2 regions of the Aliirhizobium cellulosilyticum genome follow, and region 1 is predicted to be linked to the other one. Evidence: riboswitches for the same ligand, from Rfam matches in the RefSeq annotation. Region 1 holds a riboswitch; the other holds the start of a gene.
The links. A riboswitch is a leader RNA that binds a small molecule or an ion and turns the genes downstream of it on or off. The one in region 1 is predicted to bind cobalamin.
Positions count from the first base shown of each region.

Region 1 (5,916 bases):
ATTCTCGACGATCTCGTCGTCGGTACCGGTCCAGGGGGAAAGCGCCGAACGGTGCGGCGTGCGACCGAGCTTCACCACATCGAGCACCGTGACATTCGCCTCGGTCATCGAATGCTGTTCGACGACGGCGACACGGCGAGCAAGCTCGCGGCGGCCGAAACCGGAGATCTTGCGGTTGTCGAGCATGACGTCGCCCTCAGCCGGTGCCCTGAGACCTGCCAAGAGACGGATGAGCGAGGATTTGCCCGATCCGTTCGGACCGATCAGCCCGAGCGTCTGGCCCGGTTCTACCGAGACCGAGACGCCATCGACGATGACCTTGCGGCCGGCGAGCCAGCGCACCGCATTGGCGGCGATCATCAAGTGAGCGCTCATGCGACCCTCCTTGCCCGGTAGAGGATGACCGAGAAGAACGGCACGCCGACCAGCGCCGTGACGACGCCGATGGGAAGTACCTGCGGTGCGATGATGATGCGCGAGACGATATCGGCGACCACCATGAATAACGCGCCGACAAGCGCGCAGGCAGGCAGGAGCCGCATGTGGCCCGGCCCGACGATGAAGCGGGCGGCATGCGGGATGACCAGCCCGACGAAGCCGATCGCACCGACCATGCTGACCATGGTGGCGGTCATCAGCGCGGTGACGAGCAGCAGCACGACGCGAACACGCTGGACCGCGATGCCGAGCGAACGGGCGGCATCCTCGCCGAAAGTGAAGGCGTCGAGCGCGCGGGAATGCCAGATGCAGACGACAAGCCCGATGCTGACCACCGAGGCGGACAGCGCCACATCCGGCCAGCGCACCCCGGCGAAGCTGCCGAGCAGCCAGAACATTACGCTGCGGGCCTGCTCGGCATTCGCCGATGTCGAGACGATGTAGGAGGTCAGCGCATTGAAGAGCTGCGAGGCCGCCACACCGGCAAGGATCGTCCTGTCCGCCGTCTGCCGTCCGCTGACGAGCATCACGACAAAGGCGAAGGCGAGCAGTGCACCGGCAAAAGCCCCCGCCGACAGCGAGATCGCGCCTGCGCCAAAACCGAGCAGCATGACAGAGACGGCACCGGTCGACGCGCCTGCCGATATGCCGAGCACGTAAGGCTCCGCCAGCGGATTGCGCAAGAGCGACTGCAGGATCGCACCGGACAACGCCAGCCCGGCGCCGCAGAAGGCGGCAACCAGCGAGCGTGACAGACGGTAATCCCAGATCACCGCTTCCTGGATACGCGGCACGGCGATCTCCGTGAGGCCGAGACGGTTTGTGACTGCCGCGACCGTGGTTTTCATTGGAATGGTCATCTCGCCGATCGCAACCCCCGCCGTCATGGCGAGGAGAAGGGCGGCGACGACGAGGAGGACGCCGGCAGCGCCGGCGGTCCAGAGCCTGATGCGGGATGCAGTCACTTCAGCAATCCAAAGCTTTCAAGGGATGCGGCGACGGTTTCCAGACCCGTGATCGTGCGGACGGTCGGGTTCATCGCTTGCGCATCCATCTCGACGATATGGCCCTTTTCGACGGCGTCGAGCTTGCTGACGACCGGATCGGTGGTGAGGAACTGCTTCTTGACTGCCGGATCGTCGGCACCCTGATTGCGCCTGTCCATCGTGCCGATGACGATCACCGTCGGGTTCTCGGCGGCGATGGCTTCCCAGCCGACCAGAGGCCATTCCTGCTCGGAACTGACGATATTCTTCGCGCCAAGAACCTGAGTGATGTAACCCGAAGCGCCGTTCTTACCGGCCATCCAGGCATCACCTGCGACTTCCGGTGACGAGAACCAGTAGACGAGGCTGACATCCTTGGCCTTGTCTGCGACGCGCGCCCGTACGGCAGCTTCGCGGGCCTTGATATTCGCGATCAGCTTTTCCCCGCGATCGGCCACATCAAAGATGCGCGAAAGCTCGCCGATCTCCTGATAGAGGAGGTCCATCGAGAACATCTTCTTGCGGCTGCCATCCGAAACCGCGTTATCCGTCACCGCGCAATCGGTAGGAGACACGTAGCTCGGCACGCCAAGATCGGCAAACTGCTGGCGCGTGCCGACGCGGCCCTGCGGTCCGACGGAAGTGAGAAACTGCGCGGCGATGAAATCCGGGTCTCGCGCCACCACAGCCTCGAAATTCGGCGTGCTGTTGGCGATGCGGTGGACTTGCTGATTGTCGGCTGCAAGTTCCGGCAGAACCGGCGAGACCCAGATGGCGCTTCCGGCCATGCGATCGGCAAGGCCGAGCATCAGCAGGATCTCGGTACTGTTCTGGCCGAGGCCCACGGCTTTCTGCGGAGCCTTTTCAATGACGACGTTCGAACCGCAATTATCGATCGTCAGCGGGTATGCGGTCGGGGCGGCGAATGCCGTGGAGGTGAGGGCTCTGAGGGGAAGCGCAACAAGAGCGGCGATCAGGCCGTATTTCATGTCCTGTCCTTTCGGATGACGGATGAGGTGCCGGAAAACACCGCCCGGCCGGATGGCGGGCGGTGCAGGCGGCATGGCTTAGTTCGCAAGTCCGAAGGACTGGATGCCTTTTGCAAGCGTTTCAATGCCGTCGATCGTGCGGATCGTCGGGTTCATCGACTGCGCGTCCATCATCACGAAATGCTTCTTCTTCACCGCATCGAGCTGGCTGACGACCGGGTCGCTTTCGAGGAAGGAAACCTTTACCGCCGGATCATCGGCGGCATAACGGCGGCGATCCATGGTGGCGATGACGATCACGGCGGGATTGGCTTCAGCGATCGTTTCCCAACCGACCAGCGGCCATTCCTCTTCGGTCGTCACGACATTCTTCGCGCCAAGCGTCTTGAGGATATAGGCCGGTGCGCTGTTCTTGCCGGCGATAAAGGCATCGCCCTTGGTTTCCTTGCTGGAGAACCAGAAGACGATCGGCAGGTTCTTCGCTTCCGCGCCTTTGATCGAGGCGACGGCGGCGGCTTCACGGGCCTTCAGGTCCGCGATAAGCGTGTCGCCACGATCCTGGATGTCGAAGATTTCGGCCAATTCAGCGATTTCCCGATAGATCAGGTCCATCGTGAACAGTTCCTTGCGCACGCCATCGCCGCCTTCAAGATTGGTCTTGGCGACACAATCGGCCGGCGAGATATAGGTGTTGACGCCGATATCGGAAAACTGTTCGCGCTTGGCGACGGAGCCCATCGGACCGACATGCCATTCGAATTCTGCGGCGACAAGATCAGGCTCCAGCCCGACGATGGATTCGAAGCTCGGATCGTTGTCGGCAAGCCGTCTGATCTGCGCATTCGCCTCGGCATATTGCGGCAGCACAGGGCCGACCCAGACGGCCGTGCCGGCAACCTTGTCTGCAAGGCCGAGCGAATAGAGAATTTCGGTCATGCCCTGACCGATGGAAACGATTTCGCCGGGTGCCTTGTCGAAGGTCACCTTCTGTCCGCAATTTTCAACCGTCAGCGGATAGCTGGTCGAGGCTGCGAATGCGGTTGCGGGAAGCGCTGCGGTGGAAACCGCAAACAGTGCGGCGATCAAGCCGAGTTTCATGTCCTGTCCTTTCGAAGGAAATGGCTTTGCCGGGATGAAAGGCAGGACGATGCGAGGCCGCTTCTGCGGTCCACATCAAAATGGCGGGCGACGGGGTCGCTTGCGTCATATCATTCTCCCTGCCGGAACACCTCGTCCGGTATTGGTTAGGCCCAAAGCTGACGGCAGGTCTCCTGACTCGCGGCTCGAGCGCCTTGCCGTCTCCTTCCCGGTCAAAAAACCAGTGGATGTGACGAAAGGCTCGCCGCTTACAGTTGCGAGGGCAGTCGCGGGCTCGGTCAAAAAGACCTCACCGCGTTCCCTTTTCATCTGCGAATGCAGAACCGTAGCGTGCCCTTGATAGGAGACACACCGGAGCTTGTCCAGTGAACTTGCGTGATGAGCCGCTTCCAACCCGATGGCTTGACAGCGTCTCGATCACATGATGACGTAATAGTATAACGTAACAAAAGCTGCAATGGACATCTGCGATGAAAAATAGGCTCCCCGTCACCGTGCTCTCCGGCTTCCTTGGCTCCGGCAAGACGACCATGCTCAACCACATTCTCGCCAATCGGCAGGGGATGCGCGTCGCGCTGATCGTCAACGACATGAGCGAGGTGAATATCGACGCAGCCCTCGTGCGCGACGGCGGCGCCAATCTGTCGCGCACCGAGGAACGACTGGTGGAGATGACCAATGGCTGCATCTGCTGCACGCTGCGCGACGATCTCCTGAAGGAAGTGCGTGCGCTCGCAGAGCAGGGGCGGTTCGATTACCTGCTGATCGAATCGACCGGCATCGCCGAACCGCTGCCGGTCGCCGCCACCTTCGATTTTCGGGATGAAAACGGCCAGAGCCTTTCGGACATATCGAAACTGGACACGATGGTGACCGTCGTCGATGCCGCCAATCTTCTGAAAGACTACGGTTCCGGTGACTTCCTTGCCGATCGTGGCGAAACGGCAGGTGAGGGCGATAATCGCACGATCGTCGATCTTCTGGTCGAGCAGATAGAATTCGCCGATGTGGTGGTGCTGAACAAGATCGGCACCGCGACGCCGGACGAACGCGACGCCGCGCGAAAAATCATCGTGGCGCTCAATCCCGATGCCAGGTTGATCGAGACGGATTTCGGCAAGGTGGACCTCAGGGATGTTCTGGGCACAGGCCGTTTCGATATCGACAAGGCGGAACAGCACCCGCTTTGGTTCAAGGAACTGCACGGGTTCAAGGACCATGTGCCGGAGACGGAGGAATACGGCATCCGCTCCTTCGTCTACCGCGCCAGAAGGCCGTTCGACCCGGCGAGGTTCCAGCGCTTCATCGACAGGTCATGGCCGGGTGTCGTCCGTGCCAAGGGCTTCTTCTGGCTGGCGACACGTCCGCATTTCGTCGGCGAAATCAGCCAGGCCGGTGCTCTGGTCCGCACCGGCCGGACGGGACTGTGGTGGTCTGCCGTTCCGAAGGAACGCTGGCCGCAGACGCCTGAGTTTGCTCGGATGATGAAACCCTATCTCGATCCCGTCTGGGGTGACCGGCGACAGGAGGTCGTCTTTATCGGTGCCGACCCTATGAATGAACAGAAGATCAGAACCGAGCTGGATAGCTGTCTCATTGAGGCTCCGGCATTCACTCCGGAACTCTGGACGCACCTTGCCGATCCCTTCGCAAGCTGGGAACGCAAGGCCTCGTGAACTGAGGCTGTGTTGATCGCCGTGGCCGACGCGCCTTAAAGCGCGTTGGCCAATGCAACGAATTCCTCGACGGAAAGCGTCTCTGCGCGGCGCTGGGGATCGATACCGACCTTGTTGAGCAGCGTTTCGCCGCCGACCGGCTTCAGGCTCTGGCGCAGCATTTTGCGGCGCTGGCCGAAGGCGGCGTGGGTGATGCGTTCCAGCTTGTTGGCATCGCAGGGCAGGGGCTTGGCCTTCGGTGTCAGATGCACAACGGTCGACGTCACCTTCGGCGGTGGTGAGAAGGCCTGCGGCGGCACGTCGAACACCATATGTGCATCCGTCCGCCAGCCGCAGATCACGCCGAGCCGGCCGTAGTGATCGTCTTCCTCGTCCGCAACGATGCGCAGGCCGACTTCCTTCTGGAACATCAGCGTCAGGCTTTCCCAGAAGGGCGGCCATTTTCCGTTTTCCGGCAACAGCCAGTTGAGGAGCAGTTGCGTGCCGACATTATAGGGCAGGTTGGCGATGATCTTCACCGGCCCGCCATCGGCCTTTTCTGCCGCAAGAGCCGCGAAATCGGTCTTCAGCGCATCGCCTTCGATGACTTCCAGACGACCGGGGTAGAAATCCGAGACTTCGGCAAGCACCGGCAGCGCCCGCGCATCGCGCTCCACCGCGATCACCTTCTTCGCGCCAAGCGCAAGAATGGAACGCGTCAGGCCGCCCGGGCCGGGACCGACCTCGAAC
Region 1 covers NZ_JACIGW010000005.1:276,106-282,021, reverse strand. The annotation lists gene GGE33_RS20600 (ABC transporter ATP-binding protein) at 1-363, opposite strand, end outside; gene GGE33_RS20595 (FecCD family ABC transporter permease) at 372-1,325, opposite strand; gene GGE33_RS20590 (ABC transporter substrate-binding protein) at 1,400-2,413, opposite strand; gene GGE33_RS20585 (ABC transporter substrate-binding protein) at 2,492-3,511, opposite strand; cobalamin riboswitch at 3,658-3,854, opposite strand; gene zigA (zinc metallochaperone GTPase ZigA) at 3,982-5,187, shown strand; gene rsmA (16S rRNA (adenine(1518)-N(6)/adenine(1519)-N(6))-dimethyltransferase RsmA) at 5,223-5,916, opposite strand, start outside.

Region 2 (5,916 bases), on a different contig from region 1:
ACTGCTTCAAGCCGCTTGGCGCCGGAAAGAACGGTTTCGACATTGAGCAGGCCGAGTCCATCGACTGAGCCGGGTGGACCTTCAGTCCCTTCCGGATCGGAAAGCCGTTTGCCGAGCATCTGATAACCGCCGCACAAACCGAGCACCCGCCCGCCGCGGCGATGATGGGCGGCGATATCTACATCGAACCCGGCTTGGCGCAGCGCCGCAAGATCCGAGATCGTAGCCTTGGAGCCGACCAGCAGCACGAGATCGCAATCACCGGGAATGGCTTCGCCGCGACGGACGCGGATCAGTTCCACATCCTGCTCGGCTTCCAGCGGGTCGAGATCATCGAAATTGGAAATATGCGGCAGGATCGGCACCGCGATTCGAATTTTCGCTCCCGGCTTGCGGGCAAAGTACTGGGAAAGGCCCAGCGCATCTTCGGCCGGCAAAAGTGCCGCATCGGCAAAATGCGGCAGGAGCCCGATCGATTGCCAGCTCGTGAATCGGGCAATCAGATCCATGCCTACGGCAAACAGCGCCGGATCGCCACGAAACCGGTTGACGATGAAACCGCGGATCATCGCCGCATCATCGGCATCGATGACCAGCTTGGTGCCGGCAATACTGGCGATGACGCCGCCGCGATCGATATCGCCGATCAGCACGACCGGCACATCGGCCGCGCGGGCAAAACCCATATTGGCGATATCGTTCTGGCGCAGGTTGATTTCCGAAGCGCTGCCGGCTCCCTCGACCAGAACCAGATCGGCCTTGGCGCGCAGGATCTCGAAGCTTTCGAGCACGCGCGAAAGCAGTCGCGGCTTCAGATGCTGATATTCGGATGCCTTGGCATTACCCTCGACACGCCCCTGCACCACGACCTGGGAGCCGATCTCGCTCTGCGGTTTCAGAAGCACCGGGTTCATATGCACGCTGAGCGGCATGCCGGCCGCGCGCGCCTGCAGCGCCTGCGCCCGGCCGATCTCGCCGCCATCGGCGGTGACGGCCGCATTGTTCGACATGTTCTGCGGCTTGAACGGCGCGACGCTCAGGCCACGCAGCGTAAAGGCGCGGGCAAGGCCGGCCACGACCAGCGACTTGCCCACGTCGGAGCCCGTTCCCTGGAACATCAGCGAGCGAGCGACCATGATCTAGAACTCGATGCCGGCCTGGGCTTTGACACCCGCCTTGAAGTGATGCTTGACCAGAGACATCTCTGTCACCAGATCGGCCGCCTCTATCAAGGCCGGTTTCGCGTTGCGGCCGGTGACGACAACATGCAGGTCAGGGCGTCTGGCCTGGAAGGCGGCGACGACCTTTTCCAGATCAAGATAGTCGTAGCGAAGTGCGATATTGAGTTCATCGAGGATGACCAGCCCGATCGTCTCGTCCGCCATCAGCTCGAGTGCCTTCTCCCAGGCCTTGTTCGCGGCCGCGATGTCGCGTTTGAGGTCCTGGGTTTCCCAGGTGAACCCCTCGCCCATCGTATGCCAGACGACGCGATCGCCGAACACGGCAAGCGCCGGCTGTTCGCCGGTCGACCATGCGCCCTTGATGAACTGCACGATACCGACACGACGGTTGTTGCCGAGCATGCGTAGCGCAAGCCCGAAGGCCGCCGTCGACTTGCCCTTGCCGGGACCGGTATGGACGATGAGAAGACCCTTTTCCAGGGTCTTCTCGGCGACTTCTGCATCCTGAACCGCCTTGCGGTTCGCCATCTTGGCGCGATGACGCTCCTCGGCGGTTTCATCGATATTTTTCAACGCGCTGCAAGCTCCCTTTCGGTTACCGGAGAAACTTGTTCTCCGCTGCGGAACTTCTGCCTTAGCACAGCAGCGGCAACACCGAGAACCGCCCAGAAGATCAGATTTGTGGCATAAACGGCGTTGACGAACCGGCCATGGAGTTCAACAGGCACCGCCGTTTCATGGCTTGGCGGAAGCGGCGCGCCAACCAGATGCGGCGCAACGAGAAGCACGATCGCCAGAGCCGCCAGCAAGGCGGAACGGGTATAGGCAAGAAGACCGAGGCCGGCAGCGGTGCAGATAGCGGTCGAGACCCACCAGAGCTGACGCGGACCGAGTTCGGCGGCAGGCATGCCCGGAAGTTCCGGTGGCAGGCCGAGACCCGGCGCAAGGCTGACGGTGAGGAAGCCGGCAATGCCGAACATCAAACCACCTCGCCAGCCGCCAAAGCCGCCGAGCGCTTCGGCAAGTGCGATCGCGACGAGCGCAAAACCGATGGCGGCGAGCACATCGGCCGAAGCGGTATAGATGAAACGCTCGAAACCATCGGCAGGCGCCCAGGCTTCTTCGTCATAATGGTGATCGGCGGCAGCTGGTTGGGCCGCACCGATGGCAGGCGCTGCGTCATGCGAATGGCTGTGTCCGGCCTCTTCGCCGCCGGCATTTTCAAAAGTTTCCGCCTGCAGGATCAGCGGCACGGTGGAAAAACTCTGCATCACGGTCATCAGCAGGCCGGACAATAACCCGGCGACCACCGCCGCGAGGACGATGTTACGAAACAACGACATTTTGAAATTCCTCTTAGTGGCAGGGGAAGGCCAGCGAATGGCGCGTATCGTGAGCGGCGTTATGTACGACTTCCAGATGCGAGAAGCCGACGAAACCGACCATGAACAGGCCAAGAAGGGCCGACATGCTAAGAGGAATGATTTTTGATGCGGAAACGCTGGCTGCGGCTGCAGCAGAATTCGTAACCATGGACTTCGTCTTTCTGCCCTCCACCCGAGGGCTGTTACCATTGCCGAATGTCTCTGGCAGGTCTCCTGGCTCGCGGATCGGGCGCCTTCACCCGCCTTCCCAGTTCAATCCGTAAAGGGATTGCTCCAGTGGCTTGACGACCGGATGGCCGTTTTGGGCAAAGGCTTTCCGCTTACAGTTGCGGGGGCAGCCGCGGGTTTGACGAAAGATCGTCGCACCGCATTCCCTTGAGTAACCCTTCCGGGCACCAAAGACAGATCCACTATAGTCAATTCGGTTCTATCGGCAATCGCCTTTGCGACATTGACAGTTTGACCGCGGAACGCTTACTTGAGCGCCACGACGGTCCTTTGCCGGCAACGGCAGGGGCTAAGAGAGAATGCGGTGCGGACCGATAAAACGGTCCAATGCCGCGGCTGCCCCCGCAACTGTGTGCGGCGAGCCATCACGCCAGAGACGCCACTGGAGAGGTCCGGCCATGGACCCTTCTGGGAAGGCAGGCGGATGGTGACGACCCGCGAGCCAGGAGACCTGCCGTTTGAAAATCATGCTTTTCCGGGCGGGGTGCTCCGGCAAAGGCTTCAATCATCGCTGCAGGATGGCTTGGCTTTCCTGTTCCGCACCCCGACTTGAGTAACCCGGCGGTAGTGCGGCCTGATGACAGATGATGCGCGAAAAGACGAAACCGGAACGACCGTTGGCGGCAATGCCGGCAACGTCGACGTGACGATCTTCGTCTGCACCAATTGCCGCGAGGCGACGGACAGCGAGGCCCGCCCCGGTATCGACCTGATCGAAGCGCTGAAACTGGCAGCTAAGGGCAAGCCGCTTACCGTCAAGCCGGTCACCTGCCTTGCCAATTGCGATAAGAGCCCGAGTGCGGCCTTCAACCACCGTTCCGGCTGGTCCTATGTCTTTGGCCACCTCTCCACCGAAGATGCCGACGACATCGTCACCGGCGCGATGATGCTGGCCGAAGACGAGCGCGGTTTCCTGCCCCTTCGCGGCCGCCCGATGTGCCTTCGTGGAAAAGGCATGACGGCCCGTATCCCACCCTTTCATCACCACGAGGACATGCCTTCATGAGCGAAAACTTCGCCCCTAAGTTCGATAAGGTTCCCTGCACCGTCGTTACCGGCTTTCTCGGCGCCGGCAAGACCACGCTGATCCGCAACCTGATCGAAAAGCTGGACGGCAAGCGGCTGGCGATCATCGTCAACGAATTCGGCGATGTCGGCATCGATGGCGAGGTGCTGAAAGGCTGCGGCATCGAGAGCTGCCCGGACGACAACATCATCGAACTGGCCAATGGCTGTATCTGCTGCACGGTGGCAGACGATTTCGTGCCGGCGATCGACCAGATTCTCGCCCGCGAGCCGCGCGTTGACCATATCCTGATCGAGACTTCCGGTCTTGCTCTGCCGAAGCCGCTCGTACAGGCGTTTCAGTGGCCGGCCGTGAAGGCGCGTGTGACAGTAGATGCCGTGATTGCGGTCGTTGATGGTGTAGCACTGGCCGAAGGCCGCGTTGCCGATGACCACGATGCGCTCGAAGCCCAGCGCCAGACCGACAGCTCGATCGATCATGACGATCCGGTCGAAGAAGTGTTCGAGGACCAGGTCGCCTGTGCCGACATGATCGTGCTGACCAAGACCGACCTTCTCGATCAGGCTTCGCTTGCAGCCGCCAAGGGCCGAGTTCAGGCGCATCTGCCGCGTGCCGTGAGAATCGTACCAGCTGCAAATGGTGCGGTTGATCCCAGCGTTCTGATCGGCCTTGGCCTTGCCGTCGAGGACGATATCGAGAACCGCAAGACCCATCATGACGACGAACTCGACCACGACCACGACGATTTCGACAGTTTCGTTATCGATCTGGCCTCGGTAACCGACCCCGAAGCGCTGGCTGCCCGTATTTCGGCGACCGCGGAAGCGGAAAACGTGCTGCGCATAAAGGGCTTTGTCGACGTCGCGAACAAGCCGATGCGCCTGCAGGTTCAAGCGGTAGGATCGCGCGTGAACCACTATTTCGACCGCGCCTGGGCACCTGGCGAAAACCGCCAGAGCCGCCTCGTCGTGATCGGCGAAAAAGGCATCGACCGCGCCGCGATCGAAAAAATGCTGGCGGCATAAGAGCCACCGGCCGAGGAAAAGGATGCACATACTCGCCACCACATCGTCGTCGCTCGACGACCTTATCGAACCGGTAGACCTCAACCAGTCACCGGCCGATGTGGTGGTCCTGTCCTTTTCCGGCAGCGATCTGAACGGGATTGCGGCGGCTTGGGAGGCGGTTGACCGTGGCGCGTGGAATACGGCTGAGGCTCGTGGCCTTGATACCCCCCTCTGGCCTGCCAGCCATCTCCCCCACAACGGGGGAGATCAGCAAGACGTAGCAACACCGCTAAATCCTCAACAATTGAATAGAGCGGAACCTCGCCGCGAGTCGATCTCCCCCCTTGTGGGGGAGATGCCCGGCAGGCCAGAGGGGGGTAAAGCCTCGGGCAACACCAACAGCCCATCGCTCGCCCTCACCAACCTCTCCGACCTGCGCCACCCGATGTCCGCCGATCTGTGGCTGGAAAAGACGGCGGCCCATGCAAAGGTCATCCTCGTGCGCATTCTCGGCGGTTACGACCGCTGGGCATATGGCGTCGAGGAATTGTCGCGGCTGGCGAAACGCCGAAAGATCGCGCTCGCCATGCTGCCCGGCGAATGCAGCATGCGTGACGAACGGCTGGCCGCCGCCTCGACGGTTTCCGAGGCAAATCTTGCCGGCATTCTCGCCTGCTTTCGCGAGGGCGGACCGGACAATATGCGGGTTCTGGTGCAGCGACTGGGAGCATTGGCAAGCGGCGGGGCGGATGAGATTCCGCCTGCAATTGCGATGCCGAAGGCCGGTTTTTATCGCCCTGGAAAAGGGATCGTTGACCGACGAGACCTTATGGCCGGATTTTCACCGGATGCGCCGCGCCTGCCGATCCTGTTCTACCGGTCCATGCTGCTCGCCAATGACGCTGCACCGATCGATGCACTCTTTGAAGCGCTCGCCGCGCGCGGCTTCGCCCCCGTGCCGCTCTTTGTCAGCGGCCTGAAGGATGCCGAGGCGATAACCTTTATCGAACAGGCGATAACCGAGCTTCAGCCCGCCGCGATCCTGACGACCACCGCTTTTGCCAGCGGCACCGACGACAGCAACGAGA
Region 2 covers NZ_JACIGW010000010.1:26,411-32,326, forward strand. The annotation lists gene GGE33_RS24805 (cobyric acid synthase) at 1-1,136, opposite strand, end outside; gene cobO (cob(I)yrinic acid a,c-diamide adenosyltransferase) at 1,140-1,754, opposite strand; gene GGE33_RS24815 (CbtA family protein) at 1,751-2,524, opposite strand; gene GGE33_RS24820 (CbtB domain-containing protein) at 2,538-2,714, opposite strand; cobalamin riboswitch at 2,753-2,981, opposite strand; cobalamin riboswitch at 3,041-3,267, shown strand; gene GGE33_RS24825 (DUF1636 family protein) at 3,372-3,800, shown strand; gene cobW (cobalamin biosynthesis protein CobW) at 3,797-4,846, shown strand; gene cobN (cobaltochelatase subunit CobN) at 4,869-5,916, shown strand, end outside.
Region 2: another riboswitch for cobalamin. It lies ahead of GGE33_RS24825 (DUF1636 family protein); the one in region 1 lies ahead of GGE33_RS20585 (ABC transporter substrate-binding protein).